DNA from 2 places in the Leclercia pneumoniae genome. Region 2 is predicted to be linked to the other one. Evidence: predicted binding sites of a transcription regulator. Region 2 holds the regulator's gene; the other holds the start of a gene.

Region 1 (16,362 bases), 390 kb from region 2:
CGGCCCCCGTCAGAGAGCAGAAAGCATGACGTTAATGTACCACATTTAGCCGCTAAAGACGCTGCCACCCGCGCCCGGCGCCGTTTTCAGCACCCAGACGCGGCCATAGTGGTTATACCAGCCCGCGCGGTGACCCGCATCCGGGCCAATCCCCTGATAGATATCGAAGTGCTGACCCTTAATGGCACCACCTACGTCGAGAGCGACCATCAGGCGCAGTTCGTACTGACCGGAGAACTTACCGTTATTATCCAGCGTCGGTACCTCTGCTAACAGCGTGGTGCCTTGCGGGATCACCGTACGGTCAGAGGCGACGGACGCGCGGCCAATCAGCGGCACCGCGCTTGCCCCTTTCACTGGCGCAAAGTTTTGCGGTTTAAAGAAGACGAAGGAAGGGTTCTGCTCCAGCAGTTCACGGACTTCGCTTTCGCTGTGCTTCTCGCCCCACTCACGGATAGCCTGCATCGACATATCTTCGCGTTTGACTTCACCGCGGTCGATCAGGACTTTGCCAATGCTGCGATAGGCATGGCCGTTTTTACCTGAATAGCTAAAGAAGTTAAGCGGGCTGCCATCACCGAAATCGATATAGCCACTGCCCTGCACATCCATAATGAAGTTATCCATCAGCGAGTTGCTGTAGGCGAGGATATAGTTGTCACTCAGCGCCCCCGCATAGATCTCGGCGCGGGACGGCAGGCGGCCACGCTTCGGTGGCATACGGTAGATAGGATACTGGAACTCACCCTGGCGGGTATGACGCGCTTGCACTACCGGCGTGTAGTAGCCGGTAAACTGGACGTTGCCATAGTTATCGGCCCCTTCCATCTGCCAGGCATCAATACCGTACTGACGCAGCATGCGGGTATCTCCCCCGGCGCGTAACCACTCCTGAATCGCGTTATAAACGGCATTCTGTGAGCCATACAGGCGCGGAGAGGCGGTACGGATCTGGCTTACCTGCTCAGCAAAGTCACCACCGTTAATTGGCGCCCCGACGGCATCGGGCTGGTTCACTAAGGAGAAAGGCTGGGTAAATTTCCCGTCTTTATATTGCTGACCGCGATCGGTCGGTTTGGAGGAGCAGGCCGCAAGAATCGCTACCATTGCGCCCGTCATCAGATACTTCGCCCAACGTCCTTTCATTATATCTCGTCTTTTAGTTGCCCGTTTCTGCGAAATGAAGATAACAAACCGCTACAGTGATTGAAATGCGATTACATGCCCAAGGGCAAATTTCGCGCAAAAAATCGCCTTATTGTATCTAATTCGTTCAATTTACATACTATTAGGGTATTTTTACTTAAAAAGGGTTGCAACAATGAGTCAGCAGAGTATAGTGCGCATCCACGGACGCGGGGTGGAGCAGCCTGGTAGCTCGTCGGGCTCATAACCCGAAGGTCGTCGGTTCAAATCCGGCCCCCGCAACCAATTAAAATTTGATGAAGTACAAGTAGTACGGTGACGCGGGGTGGAGCAGCCTGGTAGCTCGTCGGGCTCATAACCCGAAGGTCGTCGGTTCAAATCCGGCCCCCGCAACCAATCAAAATTTAATAAAAATAGAAGCAGTACGGTGACGCGGGGTGGAGCAGCCCGGTAGCTCGTCGGGCTCATAACCCGAAGGTCGTCGGTTCAAATCCGGCCCCCGCAACCAATCAAAATTTAATAAAAATAGAAGCAGTACGGTGACGCGGGGTGGAGCAGCCTGGTAGCTCGTCGGGCTCATAACCCGAAGGTCGTCGGTTCAAATCCGGCCCCCGCAACCAATACTTCGAAAACATTAAACACCCATCTGGGTGTTTTTTTGTATCTGCGATTTGTGAATCGGCCGGGCGTGAACCCGGCGTGTCTCCACTACCCTCTTCTGGCCAGCGTCGCGCCATCAGAAAAGTAAGCTTTAATCCCGGCCAGAATCGACTCGGCCACTTCCTGCTGGAATTTAGCGGTCTTAAGCTTACGCTCTTCTTGAACGTTACTAATAAAAGCCGTCTCGACCAGAATCGACGGAATATCCGGTGCTTTCAGCACGGCAAAGCCGGCCTGTTCAACGCTGTTCTTATGCAGTTTGTTGATGCCGCCAAGTTTACCCAGCACCGCTTTACCAAATTTAAGGCTGTCGGTGATAGTGAGCGATTGCACCATATCAAACATCGTGTGGTCGACGTAGCGGTCGCCGCTTTTGCTCACGCCGCCAATCAAATCCGAGGCGTTCTGCGTATCGGCGAGATAGCGTGCTGCGGTACTGGTGGCCCCTTTTGTTGAGAGCGCAAAGACGGAGGACCCGCTCGGCTGACGGCTGGTAAAGGCATCCGCATGAATCGAAACAAAGAGATCCGCACGCTGCTTCTGCGCTTTGGCCACGCGCACCTTCAGCGGGATAAAGACATCTTCGTTGCGCGTCATATAGGCGCGCATATTGCCTTCCCGATCGATCAATGCCTTCAGGCGACGGGCGATCTGCAGTACCACATCTTTTTCGCGCGTATGATATTTGCCTACCGCGCCGGAGTCTTCTCCACCATGCCCCGGATCGAGCATGATCACTATCGGGCGATCGCGCCCGGCTTTTCCTGGCTGCGGGCCACTCTGGGCCGGAGGAACCTGCCGGTCAAGATCGCCTTTGTTGTAATCTTCCAGCAGGGCCAGCAGCGGATCCTGAATGTCTGTGGCATTGGCCGGATAAAGATCCATCACCATACGCTCTTTGAAACCCGCGACCGGCGCCAGCGCAAACAGCTGCGGCTTCACGTTTTGTTTCAGTTCAAACACCATGCGCACGGTATGCGGATCAAACTGCCCTACCCGCGCAGACTTGATGTAAGGATCATCGCCGCGGATCTGCGCGCTCATCCCCTTCAGGACGGAGTTAAGATTGACACCTTCAAGATCCACTGCAACGCGCTCAGGGTTGCTCAGGGCAAACTGCTTATATTTCATCACCCGGTTCGATTCTACCGTGACGCGGGTATAGGTTGAGGATGGCCAGACGCGTACAGCCACGACCTGCGTGACAGCAGCAAGCCCAACCTGACTCACACTGAGTAACCACATGGCCCCGGCCCCTTGTAACAGACGGCGGCGGCTTAAAGCTGACTTGGATCCCGACATGCTTCTCCCGAGCAAAGAAATCGTATTTATACACAAAACGTCCAAATTGACCGAAAACTTTAACGAATGACGCATAAACTGTCATCTATTAAAGGGTAAACAATCCTTAGTTAATGCCTTGCTTATATAGCTATTTCTTCGTATCAGCCAAAATTTAGGCTTGCGCTCGCGGCCACGATCGAATAAAAATACATTAATTACGAATAAAAATTCATTGAGGGTTGTGCCGTGGTGAAGGAGCGTAGAATCGAACTGGTCCAGGGATTCCGCCATTCTGTTCCCTATATCAACACCCATCGTGGGAAAACCTTTGTCGTGCTGCTCGGCGGCGAAGCCATTGAACACGAAAACTTTTCCAGTATCGTCAACGACATCGGCCTGCTGCACAGTCTGGGTATTCGCCTGGTTGTGGTTTATGGCGCCCGGCCGCAGATCGACGCCAATCTGGCCTCTCATCACCACGAACCTATCTACCATAAACATACCCGCGTTACCGATGCCAAAACGCTGGAACTGGTTAAGCAGGCGGCGGGCCTGCTGCAGCTGGATATCACCGCACGTCTCTCAATGAGCCTGAACAATACCCCTCTGCAGGGGGCACATATCAACGTGGTGAGCGGCAATTTTATTATCGCCCAGCCACTCGGCGTGGATGACGGGGTGGATTACTGCCATAGCGGCCGTATACGGCGCATCGACGAAGAGGCGATCCATCGTCAGTTGGACGGCGGTGCCATCGTACTGACGGGGCCGGTCGCCGTCTCCGTCACCGGCGAAAGCTTCAACCTCACCTCGGAAGAGATTGCCACGCAGCTGGCTATCAAGCTGAAAGCCGAGAAGATGATTGGTTTCTGCTCATCGCAGGGCGTGACCAACGAGCTGGGGGATATTGTCTCTGAGCTGTTCCCTAACGAAGCGCAGGCCCGCGTAGAGTCTCTCGAAGCCCAGGGCGATTACCACTCTGGCACCGTGCGCTTCTTGCGGGGGGCGGTAAAAGCCTGCCGCAGCGGGGTGCGTCGCAGCCATTTGATTAGCTATCAGGAAGATGGCGCGCTGTTGCAGGAGCTCTTCTCGCGCGACGGCATTGGTACGCAGATCGTCATGGAGAGCGCCGAGCAGATACGCCGCGCCACCATCAACGACATCGGCGGAATTCTGGAGCTGATCCGCCCGCTGGAGCAGCAGGGGATTCTGGTGCGTCGTTCCCGCGAACAGCTGGAGATGGAGATCGACAAGTTCACCATTATTCAGCGCGACAACCTGACTATCGCCTGTGCAGCTCTCTATCCCTTCCCGGAAGAGAAGATCGGTGAGATGGCCTGTGTGGCCGTGCATCCGGATTACCGCAGTTCGTCACGCGGTGAAGTGTTGCTGGAGCGTGTTGCCGCCCAGGCGCGGCAAATTGGGCTGAATAAACTCTTCGTCCTCACTACCCGCAGCATTCACTGGTTCCAGGAGCGTGGCTTCACGCCGGTGGATATTGACTCTCTGCCTGAGAGCAAAAAAGAGATGTATAACTATCAGCGCCGTTCCAAAGTGCTGATGGCCGATCTCACCTGAGCCCTCTCCCGCGGGAGGGGCAGTTACAGCGCTTCGAATAGGGTGTTCAGGCCGCTACGCCGCTCGGTTCGCGTGGTGACAGCCTGCTTCAGGACACTCTCATCCGCATACAAGGATAAGCGGCGACGCGCACGGGTAATGGCGGTATAGACCAGCTCACGGGTGACGACGGGCGACATCTGTACCGGCAGGATCAGCGCCGCATGATCGAACTCCGACCCCTGGGATTTATGCACCGTCATGGCCCACGCGGTTTCATTTTCAGGTAAACGGCTTGGCTGAACCGATTTCACGCGGCCATCCGGCATCTGGAACCAGACACGTAACCCCTGCCCGCGATCCAGGGCAATCCCGATATCCCCGTTAAATAACCCGAGCGCGCTGTCGTTGCGCGAGATCATAACCGGGCGGCCCTCATACCAACGGGAGAGGGGCTGACGGGTAATCTTGCGTTTTTGCGCCAGTACCTGCTCCAGCTTCTCGTTCAACCCTGCCACTCCGAAGGGCCCTTCTCGCAGCGCACACAGCAGCTGGAACTCGCCAAAGGCGGCAATGACCGCCTCCGGGGAGGCTTGCTGCTGAACGGCCTGCAGGAAGCGCTGATATCCGTCCAGAGCATCGTCGAGCATACTCAGATACTCTTCACCGCTTTGTAGCGCCTTTTTCTCAATATCGCTGAAACGACCATCAAAGACGGTGCTTAAGGCCTGGCGATCGCCGCGATTGACTGCCGCCGCCAGCTGACCAATGCCGGAGTCGCTACCAAATCGATAGCTCTTTTGCAGCAGGCACAGGCTGTCGCGCAGCGCCCCTGCCACCTGGCTGGCATTACCTTCGAGCGCGTAGCCCGTCAGGCCAGCAAGCTCCTGCGCGCGCTGGGCAGTGAATCCCGCGCTGGCCCAGGTGCAGATATCCCCCAGCACCGCGCCGGCCTCTACCGAAGCCAGCTGATCGCGATCGCCTAAGAAGATCACGCGCGCATGCGCAGGCAGCGCATCGATCAGGCGCGACATCATCGTCAGGTCAATCATGGACGCTTCGTCTACCACCAGCACATCCAGATGCAGTGGATTACCTACGTGATAACGCAGATTCTGGCTACCCGGCTGCGCCCCCAGCAGGCGATGCAGTGTGCTGGCCTCGCTCGGGAAGAGCTTGCGCTGCGCCTCTGTCAGGGGCAGTTTTTGCACTGCGCCACCCAATGACTCCGTCAGGCGTGCCGCCGCTTTGCCCGTCGGTGCGGCCAGGCGGATACGGCATTTTGTCTTGCCGGCCATCTGTATCAGCGCGGCCAGCAGGCGCGCCACGGTGGTGGTTTTACCGGTACCCGGCCCGCCGGAAATGACCGAGATTCGGCGTGTCAATGCGACTGCCGCGGCCACTTTTTGCCAGTTCACGTCGCCCTCGACGCTAAACAGATCGTTGAGCGTCTTCTGCATCTCTGCTTCATTGTGCGTTAAAGGCTGGTTCGCTTCCGTGAAGAAACGCGCCACGGCCTGCTCGTAACGCCACATCCGGTTCAGATAGAGCCGATCGTCAACCAGGATCAGCGGAGTAGGTTTCGCGCCATCGCTCACCGCCGGAGAGTCCATTAACGCTCCCCGCCAGTCGGGATCGTCCCCCAGCAGATTAAAGCAGGCCAGCAGCGGGGCTGGCGTTTTCGCGTCGGGCTTCAGGCGCGATAATGGCAGGCAGACATGCCCTTCCCCGGCATCATAACTGAGTAAAGCGGCAGCCAGCATCAACGTCGGGTGGTCGTTATCTGCCACCATCATGGCAAATTGCACATCCAGACGACGCAACAGACGCTGCTCAACCGCCTCAAGTAAGCACTCCTGCATCGTCATTGCGCTACCTCCTCTGTGGTGCCAGCAAACAGGCTATCCATCTGGTTAATCAGGGCTTCGTCAGGACGCGTGCAGAAAATCCCCGATCCCGGCGCGCTGCCGTCGACGCCACGTAAAAACAGATAAATCACGCCGCCAAAATGGCGCTCATAAGTGTAATCCGCAATGCGATGGCGCAAATAGCGGTGTAACGCCAGGGTATAGAGCTGGTACTGCAGATCATAGCGATGCATCTGCATCGCCCGCGCCATCGCCTCCTGGGTGTAAGCATCACGGTTCTCGCCCAGCCAGTTAGATTTGTAATCCAGCAGGTAATAACGGCCGTTATGGCGAAATACCAGGTCGATAAAGCCTTTCAGCATGCCGCGCACCTGACGAAAGTCGAGAGGTGGGCAGCCCTGCGACAGGGGATCATATCGACGAATTAGCGCGTCCAGCGCCGTAGCGGTAAGCGGGCCAGAAATAGGCAGATAAAACTCCATCTCTACCTGTTTCTCTTTCGCCGTTAACTGACTCAGAGAGATGCCTTCATCGATCAGCGGCGCCTGTAAAATACGGGTAATCCAGGCCGTCAGCACCGGTTGCCAGCGTACGTCGTACCCCCCTTTTTGCAGCACATCCGCTACCCAGGTTTCTGATACCGGCTGGGTAAAGTCGAGTGTTTCAAACAGGCTATGCAGAAAGGTCCCAGGGGACGCACCACGTGGAAACTGGTGCGGCGTCAGCTCCGGCTCCTGTGCGACTTCTCCAACGCCTGCGGCATCGACATCCAGCCGCGGCATCAGATCCTGTGCCAGCGCCTGGCCGTGCTGCTGCAAACCAGAGTAGCTGGTGACCCGCCAGTCATCCGCCAGCGCGCGGGCGATTTGTCGCGCCTGCAGCTCAGGAGATAACGATTCAGGCATTTGCCAGCGGTCGCTGTCTGCCACGCCGGCCGTGAGCAGCGAGATATGCTCATTGCAGAGAGTCTCCAGACACTGGCGCAGCCCGACGGCGTCTTTCGCTTCGCCTTTTTGCACCAGTCGCCCCAGCGCGCTGAGATGGAAATCGCTCTCGCCGGATTTATCGCCACGACGGCGTGATAGAGGAGCCACTCCCAGGCTGCAGTGCCATACGGAACGGGTGAGCGCCACGTACAGCAGGCGTAGATCTTCTGCCAGTCGCTCCGCCTCGGCAAGCTCAATACTGGCATCGGCCTTGCTGAGATCCAGCACCGCTTCGAAGGTTTTGCGATCGTGGTAGAAGGCCTGATCCTGCACCCGATAGTTAGCAATAAAGGGCAGCCAGACCAGCGGGTACTCCAGGCCTTTGGATTTGTGAATAGTCACGATCTGGACGAGGTGTTTGTCGCTTTCCAGCCGCATCTGCTGGCTGGAAGCATTGCTGTTTGGCTCGGCAATATGCTGCGCCAGCCAGCGTACCAGCGCGTGCTCGCTTTCCAGCTGCGAACCCGCTTCCTGTAACAGCTCGCTAATATGCAGGATATCCGTCAAACGCCGCTCGCCGCCGGGAGTGGCCAACATATTCTCGGCAATCTGTCGCTGCGTCATGACATCGCGCAGCATTGCCATTACGCCCCGCTTTTGCCAACGGTCGCGATAGCGGGTGAACTCTTCTACCGCTGCATCCCAGTGGGTTTCGTTATTATTCAGCGTGTCGATATCCTGCGCGTTCAGCCCCAGCATGGAGCTGGCGAGCGCACTGCGCAGCACGTTTTCGCGCTCCGGCGCCAGCACCGCCTGCAGCAGCCAGAGCATCTCCTGCGCCTCCAGCGTTTCGAACACGCTGTCGCGGTTGGAGAGATAGACCGAAGGGATACTGAGCAAGGTTAGCGCGTCGCGCACCAGCGCAGCCTCCTGGCGACTGCGCACCAGCACCGTGATATCCGATGCCTGCACCGGTCGGGAATCTTTGCCTGTATGCAGCACGGCTTCATTGCGCAGCCCGGCGCTCAGCCAGTCGCGGATTTGCGCCGCGCAGTGCTGGGCCATAAAGGCCTGGTAGTCTCCTACGCCACAGCCCTCCCCTTCCATCAGCCAGAAACGCATCGCCGGCTGCGCTTCACCCTGGTATTCGAAGCGTAACCCGGCATTTCTTTCAGCCCATTTGACCGGTTTGAAGGGAATGTCGCGGAACATGAAGGCATCGTCCATCTGCGAGAAGAGCCTGTTTACGCTCTCGACCATGCCAGGCGCGGAACGCCAGTTAGTATCCAGCGTATAGTGCGCCGCCACTTCGCCACGTGCTTTCATGTAGGTGAAGATGTCGGCGCCGCGAAAAGCGTAGATCGCCTGCTTAGGGTCACCGATCAGCAGCAGCGCCGTCTCCTCTTGCTGGCGCCAGATGCGGCGGAAGATACGGTACTGTTGCGGGTCGGTATCCTGGAATTCATCGATCATCGCCACCGGGAATCGTTTACGAATCGCGGCCGCCAGCGCTTCGCCGTTTTCACTGTTAAGCGCAGCATCAAGTCGACTCAACATGTCGTCAAAGCCGAGCTCGCCCCGACGGCGTTTTTCGCGCGCTACGGCTTCGCGGATCTCCACCAGCGCACGGGTAATCATTAAATCGTTCAGGGTAAGGGACTCAGCCAGTATCGCATCAATGGCGGCGAACAGCGGATGTTCCGGTACCTGGCCGCCCGCTTTGGTGCGTTCGGTCAGGGATGTCTGAGAGAATTTTTCCAGCGCGTCAGGCAACTGATAGCTACAGGTCTCTTCTTCTGCCCAGGCGTTAATTCTCTCAATGTATTTTGCCTGATTACCCCGGTTAAGCTTGCGCCTGTCGATGCCCGAATTTTCGATGATGGCATCAATCTCACCGACCCCACTGCGCCACTGCTCTTTCATCGCATCGATCGTCGCGATGATCTTTTCATGGCGAGAGGCCAGGGTTTCATCCGCTGGCGGCGGGGATTTAATCACCGGGGCTTCCCCCTGCAGATAACGATCGATGGAACGCAGGAGCGCTTCCGGCCCTTTCCACAGGTCGTGAACAGCCTGGGCGATATCGCGTGGCAAGGGGTAACAATGGCGACGCCAGAAATCAGCGCAGGCCTGGTAGCGCAGCTCAGATTCATCTTCGATCAGCTGTTGTTCAAAGAGCATGCCCGATTCAAAGGCATTGAGGCTGAGCATCCGCTGACAAAAACCGTGGATAGTAAAGACCGCCGCTTCGTCCATCTGCCGCTCTGCCAGCAGCAACCATTGCGCCGCCTGTTCGGTATCGCCAATCTCTTCGAGCAGGCTGGCATAGAGCGGGTTATCGGTGGCGTTTCGCAGGCAGGCGATGCGTAGTTCGTGGATGTTGGCGCGGATACGGCCACGCAACTCTTCCGTTGCGGCCTCGGTGAAAGTCACCACCAACAACTCTTCCACGCTCAGGGGGCGGCTAAAAGCAGAACTGCCGCCCAGGCCAAGCAGTAGTCGCAGGTACAGGGCGGCAATGGTGAAGGTCTTTCCGGTTCCCGCTGAGGCTTCAATCAACCTTTCGCCCTGGAGTGCTAAACGAAGGGGATTAAGAGACTCAGCGGTATCGGTCATTCTTTCTTGCTCCATGGTAGTGATTGCTGCAGCTCACTTACGCTTTTCCAGACTTTCCAGCCGTCCGGGTGGAGGTATTCGACCTTCCCGTTCTGGCTACCTGACACCTGGGAGAGGATGGCCATCCCTTTAGGATCAACCACCGCCTGGTGGAAGAAGTCGGCCACTTTTTGCGGCGTGAGCTGCTTAATTTCGGCCACTACTTTATCACGCGAATCGAAGCGCATATTACCCCGATCGAAATCTTTGCTGATTTTTGAGGCCTCTTCGCCCAGGGTTTGTGGCGCCTGGTTGATCTGCGCAATCACTGCTTGCTGGATTTGGGCAAACTCTTCCGGCTTCATGGCGCGAAGCTTCGCCTCTGCCTGCGGGAAGAATGCCTGATAGCGTTGCCACAGATAGGCAGGCTGCTTATCGCTACTTTGCAGCAGGAAGCCGAGCCCCCACTGGCGCCCGACGTTCATCGAGAAGGCAAAGACCGCATAACCCAGCTGTTCTTCAGTACGCAGCTGGTTATAGAACCATGGCTGAATGATCTGTCCCAGCACCGCGCTGTTTGCCGAACTGGCAAACTCGTCGTATCCGGTAGGGACAAAAACGGCCGCCAGCGCAGAGTCAGAGGTGTTGCTCTCTTTATCGAAAATCACGTTCTGCTGTTTTTCGACCAGCACATCCTGATTACGACACCATTCGTTACCATGAGCATCCAGCTGGTCACGGACATTTTTCGCCAGCGTTTTCGTCTGCTCTTCCGTCATATTTCCGACCACCAGGAACTCCGGACGGGCATTCGCTTTCAGCGCATCGCGATAGGCCATCACCTCTTTCAGACTGATAGAGGGCAGCAATGCACGGCGCTCTTCACGCTGGAAGTACGGAATCTGAGACAACATTTGCACCGGCATGATCGCCTGATCAAAGGCTTTGCCTTTTTCCGCCGAATCCATCATCTGGGCATACCATGACTTCGCCTGCTCCAGCTGATCCTCGGTTGGCGTATAGCTGAAATATCCCGCCAGTAGGGCCTGGAAAAGCTGCGGCAGCCGTTGGGTATAACCGTTGGCATTGAGCATCAGGCCATTGTTGGCATTGGTCGAGAAGCTGATCCCGCCGACGGCGGCCTGGTTGCTGAGCTCGTCCAGCGCGATCCCCGCCAGATAATCATTCAGGGCAAACATCACCTGGTTGCGGGCACTGTTCATGGCCGCAGGATTACGCAGTATCACGCTAACGTCGGCCTTCGGCTCGTTAGCAAAGTACTGGCTTGGGGTATAGACCACCCGCAGGGTTGGCTCATCGACAATCAGTTTGGGTTGTGGATAAGCCCCCTGCGGCTTGATCAGGGTGAAGTCATCAGGAATGTAAGGGTTCAGCTCCGGCAACTTGAGCGCGATGGCCGCCGATTTTTGCTGCCAGTCGGTAAAGGTTTTATCGCTAATTTTATCGACCTGATAAGGCGCATTGACGAAATAGGCTGTCTTGTTGTGCGGTTCATCCGGGCTGATATACCAGATGCGGGCATTCTGCGGCGTCATCATCTCCAGACGGGCTTTCACCGCGGCAGCATCGTATTGATCGGCAATATTGACCGCGTCAAGCGTGTGCTCAACCGGCACGCGGATCATGGTATCGGCCAGCCACTCGACGTAATCCATATCGCGGGTGATAGAGGGGTAACGGAAGTCGAGATCCAGCACGTGAGCCAGTTCGTCAAAGTAGCGCTTATCGACCCCTTTCTCGCGCAGCAGATTGAGGTAGCTGAAAATCGCCGCCACCACCTCGTCGCGATGGGCAAGGCCTTTATCGGTTAAGGTTGCGGAGATGGCGAGCACGCCACTGTTGCCGTTTACTACCGGATCGGAATCAGCGCGGATACCTTCTGCCAGCCCCTGCTTTTGCAGCCAGTCCGACAGCGTGTCGGCGCTGCGGTTGCCGATGAGGTAGTTCACCAGTTCGTCGGTTTTACTGCGGAACTGGGCGGTGTTGTCGTCAATACGAAACTCGACGCGCAAGACTTTACGCGGCATCGCCGGTACGTAATGAATGATCACCCCTTTTTGTGCATCGGTCACGACCGGGACGTCAATTTGCGGTTTAGTAATGTTTTTATTCGGCACGCGGCCGTAAGTCTCAGCAGCGATTTTTGCCAGTGCTGGCAAGGGCTTATTACTGTACACCACCGCTTTCATCAGGTTGGCGGAGTAGTATTTATCGCGAAACGCATGCAGGGCATCCAGCACCGGGCTGCCGGGTTTGTCGCTCAGGGTTTCGAGGTTCCCACCAGAAAAACGGGAAGCCGGGTGCGCCGGGTTGATGGTCTCGGCGCTTACCTGGGCCATACGCATCCCGTCACGGGTACGGGCCAGCGTCAGCTCTGCGTTTACGGCGTTGCGTTCGCGATCGGCATACTTTTTATCCAGTAACGGCGAGGCTATCGCATCCGCAAGACGATCTACCGCCCCTTCCAGGGCGTCATTTTCCACTTCAAGGTAGAAGGCGGTGCGATACGGCGCGGTACTGGCGTTGTGGCTGCCACCGTGCATTTTTAAAAATTCGGCGAGACTGTCGGGCTGCGGGTACTTTTTCGAGCCCATCAGGATCATATGTTCAAGATAGTGTGCAAGCCCGGGATGCGCATCGGGATCTTCCAGCGAGCCAACCGGCACCACCAGCGCCGACAGCGACTTTACCGCCTGAGGATCGGAAACCAAAAGCACAACCATCCCGTTATCAAGCCGAATAGCCTGATACTGACGGGTGTCTTTGTCGCTTTTGCGGATCGTTTCCTGAAGGGGTTGCCAACCGGTGTTCGCCTGACTGAAGGGTGCCCAGAGGGCGACAAACAAAACAAACGCTTTCAACATGGTGCTGCCTGGCATTCACTACCTCATCATCACGGACGACATCATTAACGTGTTTCGTGCCGAACGCGCCGGCATCTCTTTATCGTGGTACATCAGTCCGTGACGCGATGGGCATCATAATTCAATGCTTATGACCGCGCAATTTTTATACAGCCGCCAGGACTAATTAAATTTGAACAAAGGTAACAGATAGCGCTGCGCCTCTTCCGTGATAGCGTCAAAGTATTCCGGTTCAAGGGTGCGCCATAAACGCTGATACCAGACATCATCCCCTTCGCCGCGCACCATCATATTGCCCTCGTAGGCCTGCAGGAACTTGCTACGCGCTTTTTGCAATGTGGCCTCATCGGTTAACATGACATTGTTTGTCGCGTCGTAACAGGTTTTTACCCATGCCCCCCCACTTTCTGGCAGCAGAAGTAGCGGTTGGTTCATTCCTTGCAGATAACCGGCAACGAGCTGTTCCAGATAGTGCATAGCCTGTTCCGCCGGAAGCGGCGGGAAGCGCCACTCGCCATCCTTGCGCACAAAGAGCCGGCTTTCGCCTTCACCGCCACTGGCACAGTAGACAAGATGTTCCAGCCAAAGTTGCAACCCTTGTGAAACACTCAACATCGCCGGGCGCCAGCGCAGCAGGCCATCCGGCTGTACATGCTGTAGCCAACCGGTGAGCGGAATACCGCTGCATTCGAGATCGATCTCCATACTGATACCCGGCTGGCGACATTCAATCACGCGGGAAGCCAGCGTCTGCATCTCCTGACACTGAGTCTCCCAGACGATTTCGCCAAAGGCGCCATAGGGTAGCTGCCCCGCAGCGCGAAAACGACGAAACAGCATGTCGGCATCTTGCTCATCAACCAGCGCATTCAACAGTTGCTGATTAAGCTGATAACGGCTTAGTCCCTCCAGGGTAAAGGGCTCCGCATCGGGGATTTCGCTCTCTTCAGAGCGGAAGTTGACCTGCAGGCGCATCTGGAAAAAAGCGCGCACAGGGTGCGCCCAGAAACGCTGTAACTGCTCGAAGGTAATGGCGGTGATGGGCAGCGCGGGCAGCGGCTGTATAAAGTCGGTATGGGCTTTGCCTTCTCTCTTCGCCGCCGGTAACCATTCGCGGGCATAGCTCTGCTGCTCGCTTGCCACGTAGTTGGCTGGATCAAATGGCATGCGGCTGTGATAGCAGGTGATATGCGCTTTCACCCGCTTCTCGCTCTCGTCACAGTTACGTTCTTCATCGCCCGGCAGGTAATGGCTCTGCCCGATATAGTCCACCAACTCCTGCACCAGCACGGAGGGGAAACGTTCGCTGTTATCCTGAATGGAGCGACCGATATAGCTGATGTAAAGTTTTTGCTGAGCTGAGATCAAGGCTTCAAGGAACAGATAGCGGTCATCATCACGACGACTACGGTCGCCACGCTGGGGATTCTGGCTCATTAAATCGAAGCCGAGCGGGGCCAGCGCGCGTGGATAGACACCGTCGTTCATCCCTAACAGGCAGACCACCTTGAACGGAATGGAGCGCATTGGCATCAGAGTACAGATGTTAACCGGCCCGGCGAGGAAGCGCTGGCTGATACGCTCCTGATCCAGACGCTGGGTCAATTCGTCGCGCAGCAGAGAGAGGGGAATCGCTTCGCCATAGTGAGAATTTACCCCCTCTTCGATGATCGCCTGCCACTGCTGCTCAATCAGCGCCATTGCCGCTTCAGTCTCCTGGTCGGGCAGGAAAAAGTCGTTCAACATTTCCCGGGCGACTGGCAGCCACGCTTCCAGCTCCCGGCTCTCCATCAGCCTGCTACGCCAGCGATTAAGCTGCATCAGCAACGAGGCAAGATGCCCAACCAGTTCGGCAATCAAGCCGCTTGATTCGTCATAAGGCAGAACGTCGTTCCACTCCCCCTGGCTGCTCTCCATGGCATAGCCGAGCAGCATACGGGTCAGCCCGAATTGCCAGGTGTGCTGGCCCGTCACAGGCAGTTCAAACGCCTGCACGTTGTCGTCATCCATCCCCCAGCGCACGCCCGATTCGTTTACCCACTGGCGCAGGTAACGTAGCCCCTCTTCATCAATATCGAAACGGGCAGCCAGCACCGGCACGTCCAGCAGCGCCAGTACGGTTTCAGGCACAAAGCGGCTGTCTGGTAGCGTAAGCAGACTGATAAAGGCCTGCAGGGCCGGATGAGACTGGCGCGCACGACGGTCAGATACGGCATAAGGAAGATAGCGATCGCCCGTCGCGCTGCCAAACACCGCCTGAATAAAAGGACTGTAGCTATCAATATCGGCCACCATGACCACGATATCACGTGGAGTGAGCGACGGATCGTCCTCAAGCATCGCCAGCAGTCTGTCATGCAGCACTTCTACTTCACGCTGCGGACTATGGCAGATATTGATGGTCACGCTGCGATCCTCGGGATCAAGCAGGCGTTTTCTATCGCTGCGGGCAAACTCATCGGCAGTGATTCCCGCGACGGCACTGTTTTCCAGATCCAGAATATCCAGTTGAACGTTATGCAGCAGGCTGTCGGGCGTGATATCTACAAACGCATCCACATCCCCTTCACCCGTTTCCGTGATCTCCGAAAGCATGTAGATATAGTCGCGTCCCAGCTTGCCCCAGGAGGCCAGCAAAGGATTCGCCAGCTCATGGATCCCTTCATCGTTAAAGCGTTGCGCCGCCGTCTCGCTGTCTTTGAACAGCGGGACACTGCGCTCATCGAAAAGACGCCGCCGCTGACGGGTCAGCCTGCGTGCCAGCCAGCGGGCATCCTGAATATCACCCCAGTAGTGACGACAGGGATTGGTAAAGAGAATGTGGATATCAATGTGTTTACCCAGCGCATTAAGCGCCTTCAGGTAGACCGGCGGCAAAGCAGAAATACCGCAAATAAAGACCCTTGAAGGCAGGCCTTCTGGTGCAGAGTCTGCGGACTCCAGCATGGCGATGAAACGCTCATATAAATTGGCACGGTGCCAGCGGGGCTGCCCCAGCGCGTGCGTATGTTCCACCAGTGCCTTCCAGAGCGGGGCCTGCCAGATTTGCGCCTGATCCAGGCCATCAATCAGTTCGCCCGCTTCCCAGCGGGTGAGCCATTCCGGGCGATAGACCAGATACTGGTCATAGAGATCCGCCGTCCGCGAGGCCAGCTGGAAGAGTTTTCGCTTATCCGTATCGTCGTTGAGATAGTGCCGCAGCATGGCAAACTCATCGCGGGGTAACATATCGGGCAGAAGCGACATTAGCTTCCAGCTCATGCTCTGCTTATTGAACGCGCTCTGTTCTGGAATTTCTGGCAACACGCGGACGAACATATCCCAGATAAAGCTGGCGGGCAGCGGGAAATCAATATTGGCGGCGATACCAAATTTTTGCGACAGGGACATCTGCAGCCATTGGGCCATACCGGTGCTTTGAACCAGGATCATCTCGGGTTC
Region 2 (16,362 bases):
TCGATGACGAAGGGACGCCGGGCCAGTACAACGTCTTGATTGAAAATGGTGTGCTGAAAGGCTACATGCAGGACAAACTCAACGCGCGTCTGATGGGCGTGGCACCTACCGGTAACGGTCGTCGTGAGTCTTATGCCCATCTGCCGATGCCGCGTATGACGAACACCTACATGCTGGGTGGAAAATCCACGCCGCAAGAGATCATCGAGTCGGTCGATTACGGTATCTATGCCCCGAACTTTGGCGGTGGCCAGGTGGACATCACCTCCGGTAAATTTGTCTTCTCAACTTCAGAAGCCTATCTGATTGAGAAAGGCAAAGTCACCAAAGCGGTAAAAGGGGCGACGCTGATTGGTTCGGGTATTGAAGCGATGCAGCAAATCTCTATGGTCGGCAACGATCTCAAGCTGGATAACGGCGTGGGCGTGTGCGGCAAAGAGGGGCAAAGCTTGCCGGTTGGCGTAGGCCAGCCGACGCTGAAAGTAGATAACCTGACGGTGGGCGGCACGGCCTGATCCAACTCTGCTCCTCTTCCTGCGGGAAGAGGAGCCTGCTACTCCTTCCTTTTTTCCCGCATTGCCCGATACAGCTCCGCCACGTCCACAAAGTAATCTGTCAGATAGTTAATACAGACCTGTACCTTCAGCGGCAATTTATCCTTTTCAGTATAAAGCGCATAGACCGGACGGGGATCGGATTGATAGCGCGGGAAGAGGATCTCCAGCTCGCCGCTGTTGATCTCATTGATCACCCACATTAGCGGTACATAAGCGATCCCGGCGCCGGCCACCAGCCAGCGCGTTAAGGTCATGGGATCGTTGGTCACAAACCGTCCCTGCGGGATCAACTTTGTCGATAACCCCTCTGGCGCCACCAGTTCAAACGCGTTGTCCGGACGCACGCTGTACTCAAGCCAGGAGTGGTTACTGAGATCGGCAGGTTTATCCGGTATCCCGGCCTGCACAAGGTACTTTTTGGCGGCACAAACCACCATCGGCATGCTACCCAGTCGCCGGGAGAAGAGGCTGGAATCCTGGAGCGCGCCTACGCGGATCACCACGTCCAGGCCGTCGGCAATCAGGTCCGGTGCCGGAATGCCGGTCACCAGATCAACTGACAGGCCTGGGTACTCTTTCAACATCTCTGCCGTCATACCGGCGAGGACATTTTGTGCCATAGTGGAAGAGCAACCGATACGCAGGGTACCAATGGGGGTGTTATTAAAGGCGTAGAGTTGCTCGTGCACCTCCTGCGCTTCATGCAGCATACGGCGGCAGCCCTGATAGTAAATTTTACCGGCTTCGGTCAGGCCGATACTGCGGGTACTGCGGTTAAGAAGTTTTACCTGAAGGTCATCTTCCAGTTTAGAGACGGTCTGACTGATCGACGAGACGCTCATCTGTAGTTGCCGGGCAGCGGAAGTAAATGAGCCCAGTTCAACGACTTTGGCAAAAACGGACATGCGTTTTAAACGTTCCATTATTCACTCTGGCTTAAAAGTGATTTAGATCACATATTATAGATAACAGCATAACAGTTACGCTAATATACTATTAATAACCCGGCAGCTACGCCACTCTCGCCCGGCTTTTCTTGACCTTAATGCGGTGGCGCAGCTCAATAAATCTTTCGCCTGCTCGCTCTCTAACCAAGGTCAACATGAGTCTGTTTCCCGTTATCGTGGTGTTCGGTTTGTCGTTCCCACCGATATTTTTTGAACTGCTTTTATCACTGGCGATTTTTTGGCTGGTGCGTAAGGTGCTGACGCCGACCGGCATTTATGATTTCGTCTGGCACCCTGCATTGTTCAATACCGCGCTGTACTGCTGCCTGTTTTATCTGATATCGCGTTTGTTTGTTTGAGGTAGATGTGAAAACACTAACAAGAAAAATCTCTCGTACCGCTATCACCCTGGCGCTGGTCGTACTGGCGTTCATCGCGATTTTCCGTGCATGGGTCTACTACACCGAGTCACCCTGGACGCGCGATGCGCGTTTTAGCGCCGATATCGTGGCGATTGCGCCTGACGTCGCAGGGCTGATTACCTCAGTGAATATTAAAGACAACCAGCTGGTGAAGAAAGACCAGGTGCTGTTTACCATCGATCAGCCACGTTATCAGAAAGCGCTGGAAGAGGCTGAAGCAGATGTTGCCTACTACAAAGCGCTGGCCGCGGAGAAACGTCGTGAAGCCGGACGCCGTAACAAGTTAGGCGTGCAGGCCATGTCCCGTGAAGAGATTGACCAATCTAACAACGTGCTGCAAACCGTCCTGCATCAGCAGGCAAAAGCTGAAGCGACCCGCGATCTGGCGAAACTGGATCTGGAACGCACCGTGATTCGCGCCCCGGCCGATGGCTGGGTGACGAACCTGAACGTTTATACCGGCGAATTTATTACCCGCGGCTCGACCGCAGTGGCGCTGGTTAAGCAACGCTCTTTCTACGTGCTGGCCTATATGGAAGAGACCAAGCTGGATGGGGTACGCCCGGGTTATCGGGCAGAGATTACGCCTCTGGGCAGCAACCGCGTACTGAAAGGTACGGTAGATAGCGTGGCGGCAGGCGTGACAAACGCCAGCGCAACCCGTGACAGCAAAGGGATGGCCACCGTTGACTCTAATCTGGAGTGGGTGCGTCTGGCCCAGCGTGTACCGGTACGTATCCGTCTGGATGAAGAGCAAGGCAACCTGTGGCCGGCAGGCACGACGGCAACGGTGGTGATCACCGGCGAGAAAGATCGTGATGCCAGCCAGGATTCATGGTTCCGTAAAATGGCGCATCGCCTGCGTGAGTTCGGTTAATCACTATGGGCATCTTCTCCATCGCCAACCAGCATTTACGCTTCGCCATTAAGTTGGCCTGCGCCATTGTGCTGGCGCTGTTTGTTGGCTTTCACTTCAATCTGGAGACCCCGCGCTGGGCGGTATTGACGGCGGCAATCGTCGCGGCCGGCCCGGCGTTCGCGGCCGGGGGCGAACCCTATTCAGGCGCTATCCGCTATCGCGGGATGTTACGTATTGTCGGTACCTTCATTGGCTGTATCGCCGCGCTGACCATCATCATTCTGATGATCCGCACCCCGCTGCTAATGATTATGGTGTGCTGCATCTGGGCCGGTTTTTGTACCTGGGTCTCCTCATTGATCCGTGTGGAAAACTCCTACGCCTGGGGGCTTTCTGGCTATACGGCGCTAATCATTGTTATCACTATTCAGACCGAGCCGTTGCTCACGCCGCAGTTTGCGGTTGAGCGCTGTAGTGAAATTGTGCTTGGTATTGTCTGTGCGATCGTCGCGGATCTGCTCTTCTCGCCGCGATCCATCAAACAGGAAGTCGACCGGGAGCTGGATGCGCTGATCGTTGCTCAGTATCAGCTGATGCAGCTCTGTATCAAACATGGCGACAGCGAAGCGGTGGATAATGCCTGGGCGGCGCTGGTGCGCCGTACCACCGCGCTGGAGGGGATGCGCAGCAACCTCAATATGGAATCTTCTCGCTGGTCGCGAGCTAACCGACGCCTGAAAGCGCTTAATACCGTCTCCTTAACGCTGATCACCCAGGCTTGCGAAACCTATCTTATTCAAAATAGCCGCCCGGAAGTCATCACCGACACCTTCCGCGAACTGTTTGAAGAGCCGGTAGAGACTGTGCAGGATGTGCACCGACAGTTAAAACGCATGCGTCGGGTCATCGCCTGGACTGGCGAACGTGATACGCCCATCACCATCTATAGCTGGGTAGGCGCGGCGACACGCTATTTGCTTCTTAAGCGGGGCGTCATCGGTAACACCAAAATCAGCGCCACGGAAGAAGAGGTGCTGGCAGGCGAAGTGGTCGTAAAAGCCGAATCGGCAGAACGCCACCACGCCATGGTCAACTTCTGGCGTACAACGCTTGCCTGTATGCTCGGTACTTTGTTCTGGCTCTGGACCGGCTGGACCTCCGGCAGCGGGGCGATGGTAATGATTGCGGTGGTGACTTCGCTGGCAATGCGACTTCCCAATCCACGCATGGTGGCGCTGGATTTCCTGTATGGCACCATTGCGGCGCTGCCGCTGGGGGCATTCTATTTCCTGGTGGTGATCCCCTCGACTCAACAAAGCATGTTCCTGCTCTGCCTCAGTCTGGCAGTGATGGCCTTCTTTATTGGTATCGAGGTGCAAAAGCGTCGACTGGGATCGCTGGGGGCGCTGGCCAGTACCATTAACATCATCGTGCTGGATAACCCCATGACCTTCCACTTCAGCCAGTTTCTGGATAGTGCGCTGGGGCAGATTGTGGGCTGTTTCCTGGCGATGATGGTGATTCTGCTGGTGCGCGATAACTCGCAGGCCCGCACCGGGCGCGTTTTGCTGAATCAATTTGTTTCGGCCGCCGTCTCGGCGATGACCACCAACACTGCCCGGCGTAAAGAGAACCATCTGCCTGCGCTCTATCAGCAGCTCTTTTTACTGCTGACGAAGTTCCCGGGAGATATCGCCAAGTTCCGTCTGGCGCTGACGTTAATCATTGCCCATCAGCGACTGCGTAATGCGCCGGTACCGGTGAATGACGATCTCTCTGCGTTTCACCGCCAACTGCGTCGCACTGCGGATCACGTGATTGCGGCCTCCAGCGACGACAAACGCCGACGCTACTTTGGCCAACTCCTGGAAGAGCTGGATGTCTATCAGGAAAAACTGCGTATCTGGGAAGCGCCGCCGCAGGTGACCGAGCCGGTAAACCGGCTGGTCAGCATGCTGCATCGGTATCAAAATGCCCTTACCGACAGCTAATCCTCCCGCAAAAACCGACGCCCAAAGCGTCGGTTTTTTTGTGGCTATACTTAGTCTGGCAAGTTTTTAAATCCAGAAAGGGAGGACACCATGACAACGCAGACTCTCCAGGACAGTGCGCTTTTTCAAACCGGGTATCTGGTTGATGGCGTCTGGAAAACGCTCGACACCACCTTCGATGTGCTCAATCCGGCTACCGGCGAGGTGATCGCCAAAGTGGCGAAAGCGGGCACCAAAGAGACCGAAGAGGCTATCGCTGCGGCCAGTAAGGCGTTTCCTGCATGGCGGGCGAAAACCGCTAAAGAGCGCTCAACGATACTTTATCGCTGGTATGAACTCATCATCGAAAACAAAAGCTGGCTTGGTCAGTTGATGACCATGGAACAGGGCAAACCCCTGAAAGAGGCCGAAGGCGAGGTAGAATACGCGGCGAGCTTTATCCAGTGGTTTGCCGAGCAGGCCAAGCGTGCAAACGGTGAAATTATCCCACCCATTAAACCCGGCTCCCGGATCCTTGCTACTCGCGAACCCGTTGGCGTGGTGGCAGCCATCACGCCGTGGAACTTCCCCATGGCCATGCTGACCCGCAAGCTCGGTCCGGCGCTGGCTGCCGGCTGTACGGGGGTGATCAAACCGGCGAACAACACTCCCCTTAGTGCCTTTGCACTGTTGACGCTGGCGAAAAAAGCGGGCGTGCCGGATGGTGTGCTGAATGCCGTTGCGGGCAATACGCATGAGATAAGCGACGCCATTATGGCCAGCCATGAAGTGCGAAAAATCTCCTTCACCGGCTCTACTGAGGTTGGAAAAACCCTGGTGCGCAACGCCGCAGAGACCATGAAAAAAGTCTCCATGGAGTTGGGGGGGAACGCGCCGTACATCGTCTTCGACGATGCCGATATTGACGCTGCCGTAAAAGGAGCCATCGCTAACAAATTCCGTAACGCAGGCCAGGTCTGCGTGAGTGTTAACCGTTTCTATATTCAGGAATCGGTGTACGACGAGTTTGTTAACAAGCTTGCTGAGGCGGTCAATGCGCTGAAAGTGGGTAATGGACTGGAGGAGGGCATCGTAGTCGGGCCGCTTATTGAATCCTCTGCCGTGGAAAAGGTACGCGAGCATGTGGAAGACGCAGTCGCAAAAGGGGCAACCGTGCTGGCAGGCGGTAAACCGCACAGCCTGGGCGGCAATTTCTGGCAGCCTACGGTGCTGGGAGATTGTCATGAAGGTATGAAGCTGGCCAGCGAAGAGACCTTCGGGCCGGTGGCAGCATGCTTCCGCTTTACTACAGAAGATGAGGTGATCCAGCGAGCCAATAACACGCCGTTTGGTCTGGCTGCCTACTTTTACACCCAGAATCTGTCGCGCGTATTCCGGGTGTCTCAGGCCATTGAAAGCGGCATGATCGGTATTAACGAGTGCGCGGTCTCAACTGAGCTTGGACCATTTGGTGGGGTGAAGGAGTCAGGGCTGGGTCGTGAGGGCTCGGTACTGGGGCTGGAAGAGTTTCTTGAAGTCAAAACCCTGCATATCGGGGGATTATAATCGTCGGGGCGGCTATGCCGCCCACCTTTACGGGGTGGCGGACAATGAATATCTACACGTTTGATTTTGATGAAATCGACAGTCAGGAAGACTTTTATCGCGAGTTCTCGCGGGTGTTCGGCATTGAAAAAGGGAAGGTCGCCAACCTGGATTCCTTGTGGGATGTGGTAACGACTCATCCGCTCCCTGTACCGCTGGAGATTGAGTTCATTCATCTCCCCGAGAAGCTACGCAGGCGTTTTGGGGCGTTGATTTTGCTGTTTGATGAGGCAGAAGAGGAGCTGGAAGGACAAATTCGGTTCAATGTCCGGCCGTAGACATAAAAAAGCCCCTGACAGGCAGGGGCAAGTCGTACGCTGAGTACGACGAGGGTTTATTTATACAGTTCTGCGGTGGCGTGCCAGTGATCGCCCTGAGTGAGTTCAGTGACGCGATAGCTGCCGGCACCTGCTTTTTCAGCTTTTGCCGCCAGTTTGTGGCGAATATCCATTGGCGAGCCAGAAACCTGTGATACGGATACGCTACCCAAAGATTGCAGGTTTTGTGCCTGATCGGCATTCACTTGTTGCACAGCCGCGCTGGCACCAAAGGAAATAACAGAGGCTAAACCCAGTGTGGCGATGAGAGATTTCATTTTCATAGTCATTACTCCAGAAGTTGTTTTGCTCAACGGCATGAAGGATTAAACCGCTTTTTTTATATCTGACGCCGTTGAGTGAATTATCAGTGCTTATTACCAGAACTTATTTATACAGCTCTGCGGTTGCGTGCCAGTGGTCACCACTGCGCGCTTCGATCACACGGTAAGAAGAGGCACCCTGTTCTTCCGCTTTTTTGTTCAACATCTGACGCATATCCATCGGTGACGTACCAATTGCACCAACAGAAACAGTGCCGATAGCCTGGCGAGACTGTGCCTGTTCAGCGTTGATGGAATCAGCCGCAAAGGCACCGAAAGAGAGAACGGACAGGACGCTAAGCGCTGCTACAGTTGTTTTGATTTTCATGATTTTTTCCTCGTCGTATTTTTTATAGGGCCTTTCATTTCGTGACCCTCATCACAAAATCAAGTATACACTAATAACGGGAAAAATTAATACCATGCTAATTGTTTCCCCTGAAATTACGTATTAAGCACGGCGTTTTTTATAACTAAAATGAATTAAAATGGTCACTTATTCGTCACATTGGTGGTGTATAGCTTTAAAAATCATTGGGATAGGGTACTTTGATTTTTTGTGCGATTTTACGGTTTATCATTCACCACATGAATGTCAAATGGCAGGAAATCGCACTAAATGTGAAAGCAATAAGCAACAGAATGTAGGGAGAAGGGCGTTTGTGGCAGTAGGTTCCCCGCTGCCAGGAGCAGCAGGGAAGGGGGATCAGAGTTCTTGTTCGAACAGCACCAGGATGGCTTCATAAAGGTCTTTGACCGAGAAACCATTGGCCGGGGTGGTGAAGATAGTGTCATCCCCGGCAATAGTGCCAAGAATGCCTTCTGCTTTACCCAGCGAGTCCAGCAGGCGCGCGATAAGCTGTGCAGCCCCCGGGCTTGTGTGAATGACGACAACCGCGTCGTTATAATCGATATCCAGTACCAGATTTTTCAGCGGGCTGGAGGTGGTCGGAACGCCAAGCTCGGCTGGCAGGCAATAAACCATCTCCATTTTGGCATTGCGAGTCCGCACCGCGCCAAACTTCGTTAACATGCGCGAGACTTTCGACTGATTGATGTTATCGAAGCCCTCTTCCTGCAAGGCCTGGACGATTTCACCCTGGGAACTGAATTTTTCTTCTTTAAGTAGCGCTTTAAACGCCTTCACTAATTCTTCTTGTTTTGAAGAGGTTCGCATAAGTCACCCGAAATATGGCGGTAGAAACAACATTATTATGCACATAGATGAATTTTTATGCAAACTATCTGCCCAAACTTAGGCTGAAATAATGTTATGAAAGAGCGGGATTTTATCAAATTTTGTTATCCAGGAACATGCCTGCGTCACGCCTTATAAATAACCTTAAAAGTAAATTAAATGTTATCAAATTGATGTTGTTTTGGTGGCGCGCAGAGGTGTATTGTAACCCCCTCTTGATTCGTTGCTTAGTTCTCGCCAGGCACCTGATAGCCTTCAGGCCGCAGCGAAAAGTGAGTGACCCCTGATTCTGCAGCAACGACGATTGTAATTATTTATCTGCTGAATTAAGGTCGCCGCGACGGAGCAACAGATATTTAGCTCACCATAATAAGGAGTTTAGGATGAAAGTCGCAGTCCTCGGCGCTGCTGGCGGTATCGGCCAGGCGCTTGCCCTACTACTGAAAACCCAGCTGCCTTCAGGCTCAGAACTCTCCCTGTACGATATTGCCCCGGTTACCCCAGGTGTGGCGGTTGACCTGAGCCACATCCCAACGGCTGTTAAAATCAAAGGCTTCTCCGGTGAAGATGTGCGTCCTGCGCTGCAAGGTGCGGACGTGGTTCTCATCTCTGCAGGCGTCGCGCGTAAACCGGGTATGGATCGTTCCGACCTGTTTAACGTTAATGCGGGCATCGTGAAGAACCTGGTTCAGCAGATCGCTGAAACCTGCCCGAAAGCGTGCATCGGTATCATCACTAACCCGGTCAACACCACTGTGGCGATTGCTGCAGAAGTGCTGAAAAAAGCGGGCGTGTATGACAAAAACAAACTGTTTGGCGTAACCACGCTGGACATCATCCGCTCCAACACCTTTGTGGCGGAATTGAAAGGCAAGCAGCCAACCGAGCTGGAAGTGCCGGTTATCGGTGGCCACTCTGGCGTGACTATTCTGCCGCTGCTTTCCCAGATCCCAGGCGTGACTTTCTCTGAGCAGGAAGTGGCTGACCTGACCAAACGTATCCAGAACGCGGGCACCGAAGTGGTGGAAGCGAAGGCGGGTGGCGGTTCTGCGACGCTCTCTATGGGCCAGGCAGCAGCGCGCTTCGGCCTGTCCCTGGTTCGCGCCCTGCAGGGTGAGAAAGGCGTTGTAGAATGTGCTTACGTTGAAGGTGATGGCGAACACGCCCGCTTCTTCTCGCAGCCACTGCTGCTGGGTAAAAACGGTATCGAAGAACGTCAATCTATCGGCACGCTGAGCGCGTTTGAACAACAAGCGATGGCAGGCATGCTGGATACGCTGAAAGGCGATATCAAACTGGGCGAAGAGTTTGTAAACAAGTAATCTCCTCCCAGTGAACAAAAACCGGAGCCCAGGCTCCGGTTTTTTTATTGCTGTCAGTTGGTGGCGGGATATTCCTGAATGGTCACCTGCAGCGTGAGCTTTTTATCTTCGCGCATCACTTCGACAGGGATGATGGAGCCAGGCCTGATTTCGGCCACCTGATCCATAGTTTCCAGCGCGGAAATCGCCGGTTTGCCATTCACCGAGACAATAACGTCGTTAACCTGCAGACCCGCTGCAGCCGCCGGCCCGCCCGGAGAGACCTCGTTGACTACAATTCCCTGAATCTGATCGATACCGCCGCCGCCCTGTGCGTGCAGTGGCGCGATTTCACGCCCGCCAATACCGATATAGCCGCGGATCACCCGGCCATCGCGAATCAGCTTATCCATGATTTTGGTTGCTAACTGGAAGGGAATCGCAAATCCCAGCCCTTCCGGCGTTTCACCATCGTTGCTCTTATCGAAGGAGAGCGTATTGATGCCTATCAGCTCCCCCAGGGAGTTGACCAGCGCCCCGCCGGAGTTACCGTGGTTAATGGAAGCATCCGTTTGCAGGAAGTTTTGACGGCCCGAGGGGTTCAGGCCAATTCGGCCGGTGGCGCTAATAATGCCCTGAGTAATGGTCTGCCCAAGGTTATAAGGGTTACCGATGGCCAGCACCACATCGCCAATATGCGGGCTACGTTTGCGGTTGATGGGGATCACCGGCAGGCCGCCGGTGGCCGTGATTTTCAGTACCGCAAGGTCGGTCAGGCTGTCTGAACCGACTAACAGCGCTTCGAACACGCGCCCATCCTGCAAGGCGACAATAATCTGATCGGCGTCGTTGATAACGTGCTTATTGGTAATGATATAGCCGCGTTCATCCATGATCACCCCGGAGCCCAGGGTACGGATCTCTAGTTGATTATGGCTGGTACTGTTCAGACCGCGGTTATAGACATTCACCACCGCAGGCGCGGCGCGGCGTACCGCCTGGTTGTAGCTGGCAGGTGTTTCATCTGCGCTGTCAAACTGCGGCGCAGCCAGCTTATTAAACTGGCGCAAAGAGGGCATGGCGACCAGTAACAGGCCACCAACAGCCAGGCCAATGGCGACCGAACGAATGATCTTCAGAAACATGATGCGGGCGTCGTTAAAGTGAAAACTGCTGCAGCATAACATGACTTTTCCGGACATCACATGCCGTGATGCCCGGAGCAGAAATGCTTATCGCAGAAGAATATAGAGCGTATCGTTACCCCGCACGATCTGCAGGGCGATCACCGCCGGTTTGTTCTCCAGCACTTTGCGCATTTCGGCAATAGACTGTACGCGCGTGCGGTTGACCGCAATGATCACGTCATCTTCATGCAGACCCGCTTGTGCCGCCGGGCTGCTCTTCTCTACGCTCTCAAGCGTGATCCCTTTGGTACCATCTTTCAGTTGGCCATCGCTCAGGGTCGCCCCCTGCAGCGCAGGTGCAATCATCTCGGCGCTGGCAGAGGAGGAGGTGCTTTTATCAAGCGTTACCTCTACGGTCATTGGTTTGCCCTCCCGCAGCAGCCCCAGCTTCACTTTGGTGCCAGGCTCGGTGGTGGCGATGCGTGAACGCAGCTCCGCAAAACTGCTCAGCGGCTTGTCGTTAAGGCTAACAATGACATCACCCGACTTAATGCCCGCTTTCGCTGAGCCAGAGTTCGGTAAGACTTCACTCACAAACGCACCGCGCTGGACGTTCAGATTGAACGCTTTGGCGATATCCGCGCTCATCTCCATCCCTTTAATGCCCAGCAGGCCACGTTTCACTTCACCAAAGTCAATAAGCTGTTGGGCCAGCGTTCGGGCCATATTGCTCGGAATGGCAAAGCCGATGCCGACGCTGCCGCCACCCGGCGCGAGAATAGCGGTATTGATACCAATAAGCTCACCGTTCAGGTTCAACAATGCGCCGCCCGAGTTTCCGCGGTTGATGGAAGCATCGGTCTGAATAAAGTTTTCCAGCCCTTCGAGATTCAGGCCGCTGCGCCCCAGCGCAGAGATGATGCCCGACGTCGCAGTCTGCCCAAGGCCAAATGGGTTACCGACCGCAACGGCAAAATCTCCTACGCGCAGCTTGTCAGAGTCGGCAACCGCGATTTGCGTCAGGTTAGTGGCATTCTGGAGCTGTAACAGGGCGATGTCGCTTTGATCATCCCCGCCAATCAGTTTGGCCTCGAATTCACGACCATCGTTCATCTGGACGCTGATTTTGTCAGCCTCGCTGATGACGTGGTTATTGGTCAGTACATAGCCTTTAGCGGCATCGATGACCACACCGGATCCCAGCCCCTCAAAAGGTTGCGCCTGATCGGCCCCCTCTTCGCCGAAATATTTTTTCAGCTCTTCAGGAATGCGCTGGCTTTGTTGCGCCGTGCCTTCCACCTTCACGCTCACCACCGCCGGCAACACTTTCTCCAGCATTGGGGCGAGCGTCGGAAGGGGCGCCTGGCCAGGTACCTGTGAAGGCATGGCTGCATAAACAGGGAAAGATGCCGGAAGAGCGAATCCGACACACAATGCTAACGCGCTTAACAGCTGATTTTTTTTGTTCATTGACGCTGGCTCTCGCAACCTGGGGTAAAGGAATATCGGCCCAAAAACAGTCTGATGTTATTGAATTTTAAAACGCTGAACAATGAGGTGTTTGACTAAATAATAGCTGGGGTAATGAAGAAAGGACGGGCGCAAAGGCTGCGCCCGTGAAATATATTTGCGCTGTGCGGTTAGTCGCGTTTTACGCCACCGCGCAGCAGACCAGATGCACCGTCAGAATAATCGCGCGGCATCTGTACCGGAGCTTGATCGTTACTGGCTTCGGATTCAGCCAGGCGGTTGCGGAATGGATTCGTTTCTGCGGTCATTTCCGGCAGCAGGCTGCTGGAGCTTTTTGCCATATGCTGATAGAGCTGACGGTAATCGTCCGCCATGTTGTCCAGCAGCTCTGCGCTACGCGCAAAGTGGCTAACCAGCTCTTCACGATACTCTTCCAGTTCAGCTTTGTTCTTTTCCAGTTCGTACTGCAAAGCCTGTTGTTGACGCAATTTGCGATTACCAAAACGCATGGCCACGGCGCCGATAACGATGCCGACGACTAAACCAATTAGCGCATATTCCCAGGTCATGAACTTCTCCCGTTGTCTTGTGGTTCCGTAGGGTATTGGCTCGGCTCCATGCCTGTGCCTGATTATGCCACTATAACCGCTATTTCCGTAGAAGTGGAATCCCGCGGTATCATCGCGTAGTGTAGAACGGCCTTTTTTTCGTCAACAGCGCAGGTTGGCGCGTCTTAATTGAAGGAATAACAACGAGATTATGCAAAGCCTCTCCCCGACAATGCGTTATCAGCAGGCCCTGCAGGAGGGCTCGCATCAGCCGGACGATGTTCAACGCGATGCGGTAAATCGTCTGGAAAAAATCTTTCAGGCGCTGACATCCCGTCCCACCGAGGCCGCACCCGCAGGTGGACTGAAAGCCGCCTTTGGTCGTCTGTTAGGAAAAAAAGAGCCGCAGGCGATCACACCTGTGCGTGGCTTATATATGTGGGGTGGCGTAGGGCGCGGTAAAACCTGGCTAATGGACCTCTTTTATCAGAGCCTGCCGGGCACGCGTAAACAGCGTTTGCACTTTCACCGCTTCATGCTGCGCGTGCATGAAGAGCTCACCGCGCTTCAGGGGCAGAGCGATCCGCTGGATATTGTCGCCGAACGTTTCAAAGCCGAAACCGATGTGCTCTGTTTTGATGAATTCTTTGTTTCCGATATTACCGACGCCATGCTGCTGGGCGGGCTAATGAAAGCGCTTTTTGCCCGGGGCATCACCCTGGTGGCAACCTCGAACATCCCGCCGGATGAACTCTATCGCAACGGTTTACAGCGGGCGCGTTTCTTACCCGCCATCGATGCAATTAAACAGCATTGTGACATCATGAACGTGGATGCGGGCGTTGACTATCGGCTGCGCACGCTGACGCAGGCACATCTCTGGTTGTCCCCCCTCAATGATGATACCCGCCAGCAGATGGATAAACTCTGGCTGGCACTGGCTGGGGCGAAGCGCGAAAACGCCACTGAACTTGAGATTAACCACCGCCCGTTGCCAACGCTGGGCATGGCCAACCAGACGCTGGCCGTCTCCTTCGCGACGCTGTGCGTCGATGCCCGTAGCCAGCATGATTACATTGCACTGTCGCGCCTGTTTCATACCGTCATGCTCTTTGATGTGCCGGTGATGACCATGCTGATGGAGAGTGAGGCTCGTCGCTTTATTGCGCTGGTTGATGAGTTTTACGAGCGTCACGTTAAGCTGGTGGTAAGCGCCGCGGTGCCGCTCTATGAAGTCTATCAGGGCGAGCGGTTAAAGTTTGAGTTCCAGCGCTGTCTGTCGCGTTTGCAGGAGATGCAGAGCGAAGAGTACCTGAAACGCGAGCATATGCCCTGAATGGCTCTTTTCGTTCCGGAAAAGTCGGGCAGTGGGCGGTGCTTTTCGCACCGCTGAAAAACCCTCGTCAAATCACATTTAGGGGTCGATCTTTGACCTCGACTTCTCTATAATCTTGCGACCCCACGTTACAAGAAGGTTTTTTTCCCAAAACTTTCTATGTGTCGGCATTTGCTATTCGAAGGGGTAGGTTTGCCGGACTCTGTCGTGTGAACCTCAACTGATTAAACGTTTGGGTGAACACCTACGTGTAACTTATTTATTTGGGTAAGCTTTTAATGAAAACTTTTACAGCTAAACCAGAAACCGTAAAACGCGACTGGTATGTTGTTGACGCGACCGGTAAAACTCTGGGCCGTCTGGCTACTGAACTGGCTCGTCGCCTGCGCGGTAAGCACAAAGCGGAATACACTCCGCACGTTGATACTGGTGACTACATCATCGTTCTGAACGCAGACAAAGTTGCAGTAACTGGCAACAAGCGTACTGACAAAATGTACTACCATCACACTGGCCACATCGGTGGTATCAAAGAAGCGACCTTTGAAGAGATGATTGCTCGCCGTCCTGAGCGTGTGATTGAAATCGCGGTTAAAGGCATGTTGCCAAAAGGCCCGCTGGGTCGTGCTATGTTCCGTAAACTGAAAGTTTACGCAGGCAACGAGCACAACCACGCGGCACAGCAACCGCAAGTTCTTGACATCTAATCGGGATTATAGGCAATGGCTGAAAATCAATACTACGGCACTGGTCGCCGCAAAAGTTCCGCAGCTCGCGTGTTCATCAAACCGGGCAGTGGTAAAATCGTAATCAACCAGCGTTCTCTGGAACAGTACTTCGGTCGCGAAACTGCCCGCATGGTAGTTCGCCAGCCGCTGGAACTGGTTGATATGGTAGAAAAACTGGATCTGTACATCACTGTTAAAGGTGGTGGTATCTCTGGTCAGGCAGGTGCGATCCGTCACGGTATCACCCGCGCTCTGATGGAGTACGACGAATCCCTGCGTTCTGAACTGCGTAAAGCTGGCTTCGTTACTCGTGACGCTCGTCAGGTTGAACGTAAGAAAGTGGGTCTGCGTAAAGCACGTCGTCGTCCACAGTTCTCCAAGCGTTAATTGCTTTCTGCTTTGGCAGACAACAATTGGCCAAAAACCCGCTTCGGCGGGTTTTTTTATGACCGCTGCTGCGGTTACCCTCAGGATAAGCTTGTTTATCTCCTCTTTTTCGGCATTTCCAGAATCGCCTCACCACAAAGCCATCAAAATCTGGTAAACTATCATCCAATTTTATGCCCAAATATCGGTGAATACTCGATTTTTGTTCGCTTTTTGAGCAATGATTTAGGCTCTCCGGGATGGGTGACAAATCATCTGGCTGGCCACGTGGCCGGTAGCAGTAAAAATTCTGAATATACCTGGAGGTTTTCATGGCTGTCGCTGCCAACAAACGTTCGGTAATGACGCTGTTTTCTGGTCCTACTGACATTTATAGCCATCAGGTTCGTATCGTGCTGGCCGAGAAGGGTGTCAGTTTTGAGATCGAGCATGTGGAAAAGGATAACCCGCCTCAGGATCTTATCGATCTCAACCCGAGCCAAAGCGTGCCGACGCTGGTTGATCGTGAGCTGACCCTGTGGGAATCCCGTATCATTATGGAATACCTTGATGAACGTTTCCCTCATCCGCCGCTGATGCCAGTTTATCCGGTTGCGCGTGGTGAAAGCCGCCTGTACATGCAGCGTATCGAGAAAGACTGGTATACGCTGATGAACGTTATCGTGAATGGTACCTCTTCCGAAGCCGATGCCGCGCGCAAACAGCTGCGCGAAGAGCTGCTGGCTATTGCACCGGTGTTTGGTCAGAAGCCTTTCTTCCTGAGCGATGAGTTCAGCCTGGTCGATTGCTACCTGGCGCCGTTGTTGTGGCGTCTGCCGGTAATGGGCGTTGAGTTCAGTGGCCCGGGTGCGAAAGAGCTGAAAGGCTATATGACGCGTGTCTTCGAGCGCGACTCTTTCCTGGCTTCTCTGACAGAAGCCGAACGTGAAATGCGTCTCGGCCGGGGTTAATCATTGTGGAAATGTCACAGTTATCTCCACGCCGTCCTTATCTGCTGCGCGCCTTCTATGAATGGCTGCTGGATAACCAGCTCACGCCGCACCTGGTTGTGGATGTGACGCTGCCCGGCGTACAGGTCCCGATGGAGTATGCGCGCGACGGACAGATCGTTCTCAATATCGCTCCGCGTGCCGTAGGTAATCTGGAGCTGGCAAACGACGAAGTGCGCTTTAATGCGCGTTTTGGCGGCGTGCCACGTCAGGTTTCCGTGCCGCTGGCTGCGGTGCTGGCAATTTATGCTCGTGAAAACGGTGCCGGTACCATGTTT

What was found. Region 2 encodes ArgR, which controls arginine synthesis, uptake and breakdown. Its sites were predicted from a motif close to ANTGAATAAAAATACANT; they were not measured.
Positions count from the first base shown of each region.
Region 1: a site for ArgR is predicted at 3,286-3,303, ahead of argA (amino-acid N-acetyltransferase). Genes of this name have one in related genera too.

Region 1 covers NZ_CP071383.1:3,441,502-3,457,863, forward strand. The annotation lists gene mltA (murein transglycosylase A) at 46-1,146, opposite strand; tRNA gene JZ655_RS16680 (tRNA-Met) at 1,355-1,431, shown strand; tRNA gene JZ655_RS16685 (tRNA-Met) at 1,466-1,542, shown strand; tRNA gene JZ655_RS16690 (tRNA-Met) at 1,578-1,654, shown strand; tRNA gene JZ655_RS16695 (tRNA-Met) at 1,690-1,766, shown strand; gene amiC (N-acetylmuramoyl-L-alanine amidase AmiC) at 1,855-3,108, opposite strand; gene argA (amino-acid N-acetyltransferase) at 3,337-4,668, shown strand; gene recD (exodeoxyribonuclease V subunit alpha) at 4,692-6,515, opposite strand; gene recB (exodeoxyribonuclease V subunit beta) at 6,512-10,057, opposite strand; gene ptrA (pitrilysin) at 10,054-12,936, opposite strand; gene recC (exodeoxyribonuclease V subunit gamma) at 13,084-16,362, opposite strand, start outside.
Region 2 covers NZ_CP071383.1:3,831,981-3,848,342, reverse strand. The annotation lists gene tldD (metalloprotease TldD) at 1-515, shown strand, start outside; gene aaeR (HTH-type transcriptional activator AaeR) at 554-1,480, opposite strand; gene aaeX (p-hydroxybenzoic acid efflux pump operon protein AaeX) at 1,660-1,863, shown strand; gene aaeA (p-hydroxybenzoic acid efflux pump subunit AaeA) at 1,871-2,803, shown strand; gene aaeB (p-hydroxybenzoic acid efflux pump subunit AaeB) at 2,809-4,776, shown strand; gene JZ655_RS18635 (NAD-dependent succinate-semialdehyde dehydrogenase) at 4,867-6,321, shown strand; gene JZ655_RS18630 (barstar family protein) at 6,366-6,638, shown strand; gene yhcN (peroxide/acid stress response protein YhcN) at 6,695-6,961, opposite strand; gene yhcN (peroxide/acid stress response protein YhcN) at 7,065-7,328, opposite strand; gene argR (transcriptional regulator ArgR) at 7,707-8,177, opposite strand; gene mdh (malate dehydrogenase) at 8,582-9,520, shown strand; gene degS (outer membrane-stress sensor serine endopeptidase DegS) at 9,574-10,644, opposite strand; gene degQ (serine endoprotease DegQ) at 10,732-12,096, opposite strand; gene zapG (Z-ring associated protein ZapG) at 12,267-12,665, opposite strand; gene zapE (cell division protein ZapE) at 12,856-13,980, shown strand; gene rplM (50S ribosomal protein L13) at 14,259-14,687, shown strand; gene rpsI (30S ribosomal protein S9) at 14,703-15,095, shown strand; gene sspA (stringent starvation protein SspA) at 15,407-16,045, shown strand; gene sspB (ClpXP protease specificity-enhancing factor) at 16,051-16,362, shown strand, end outside.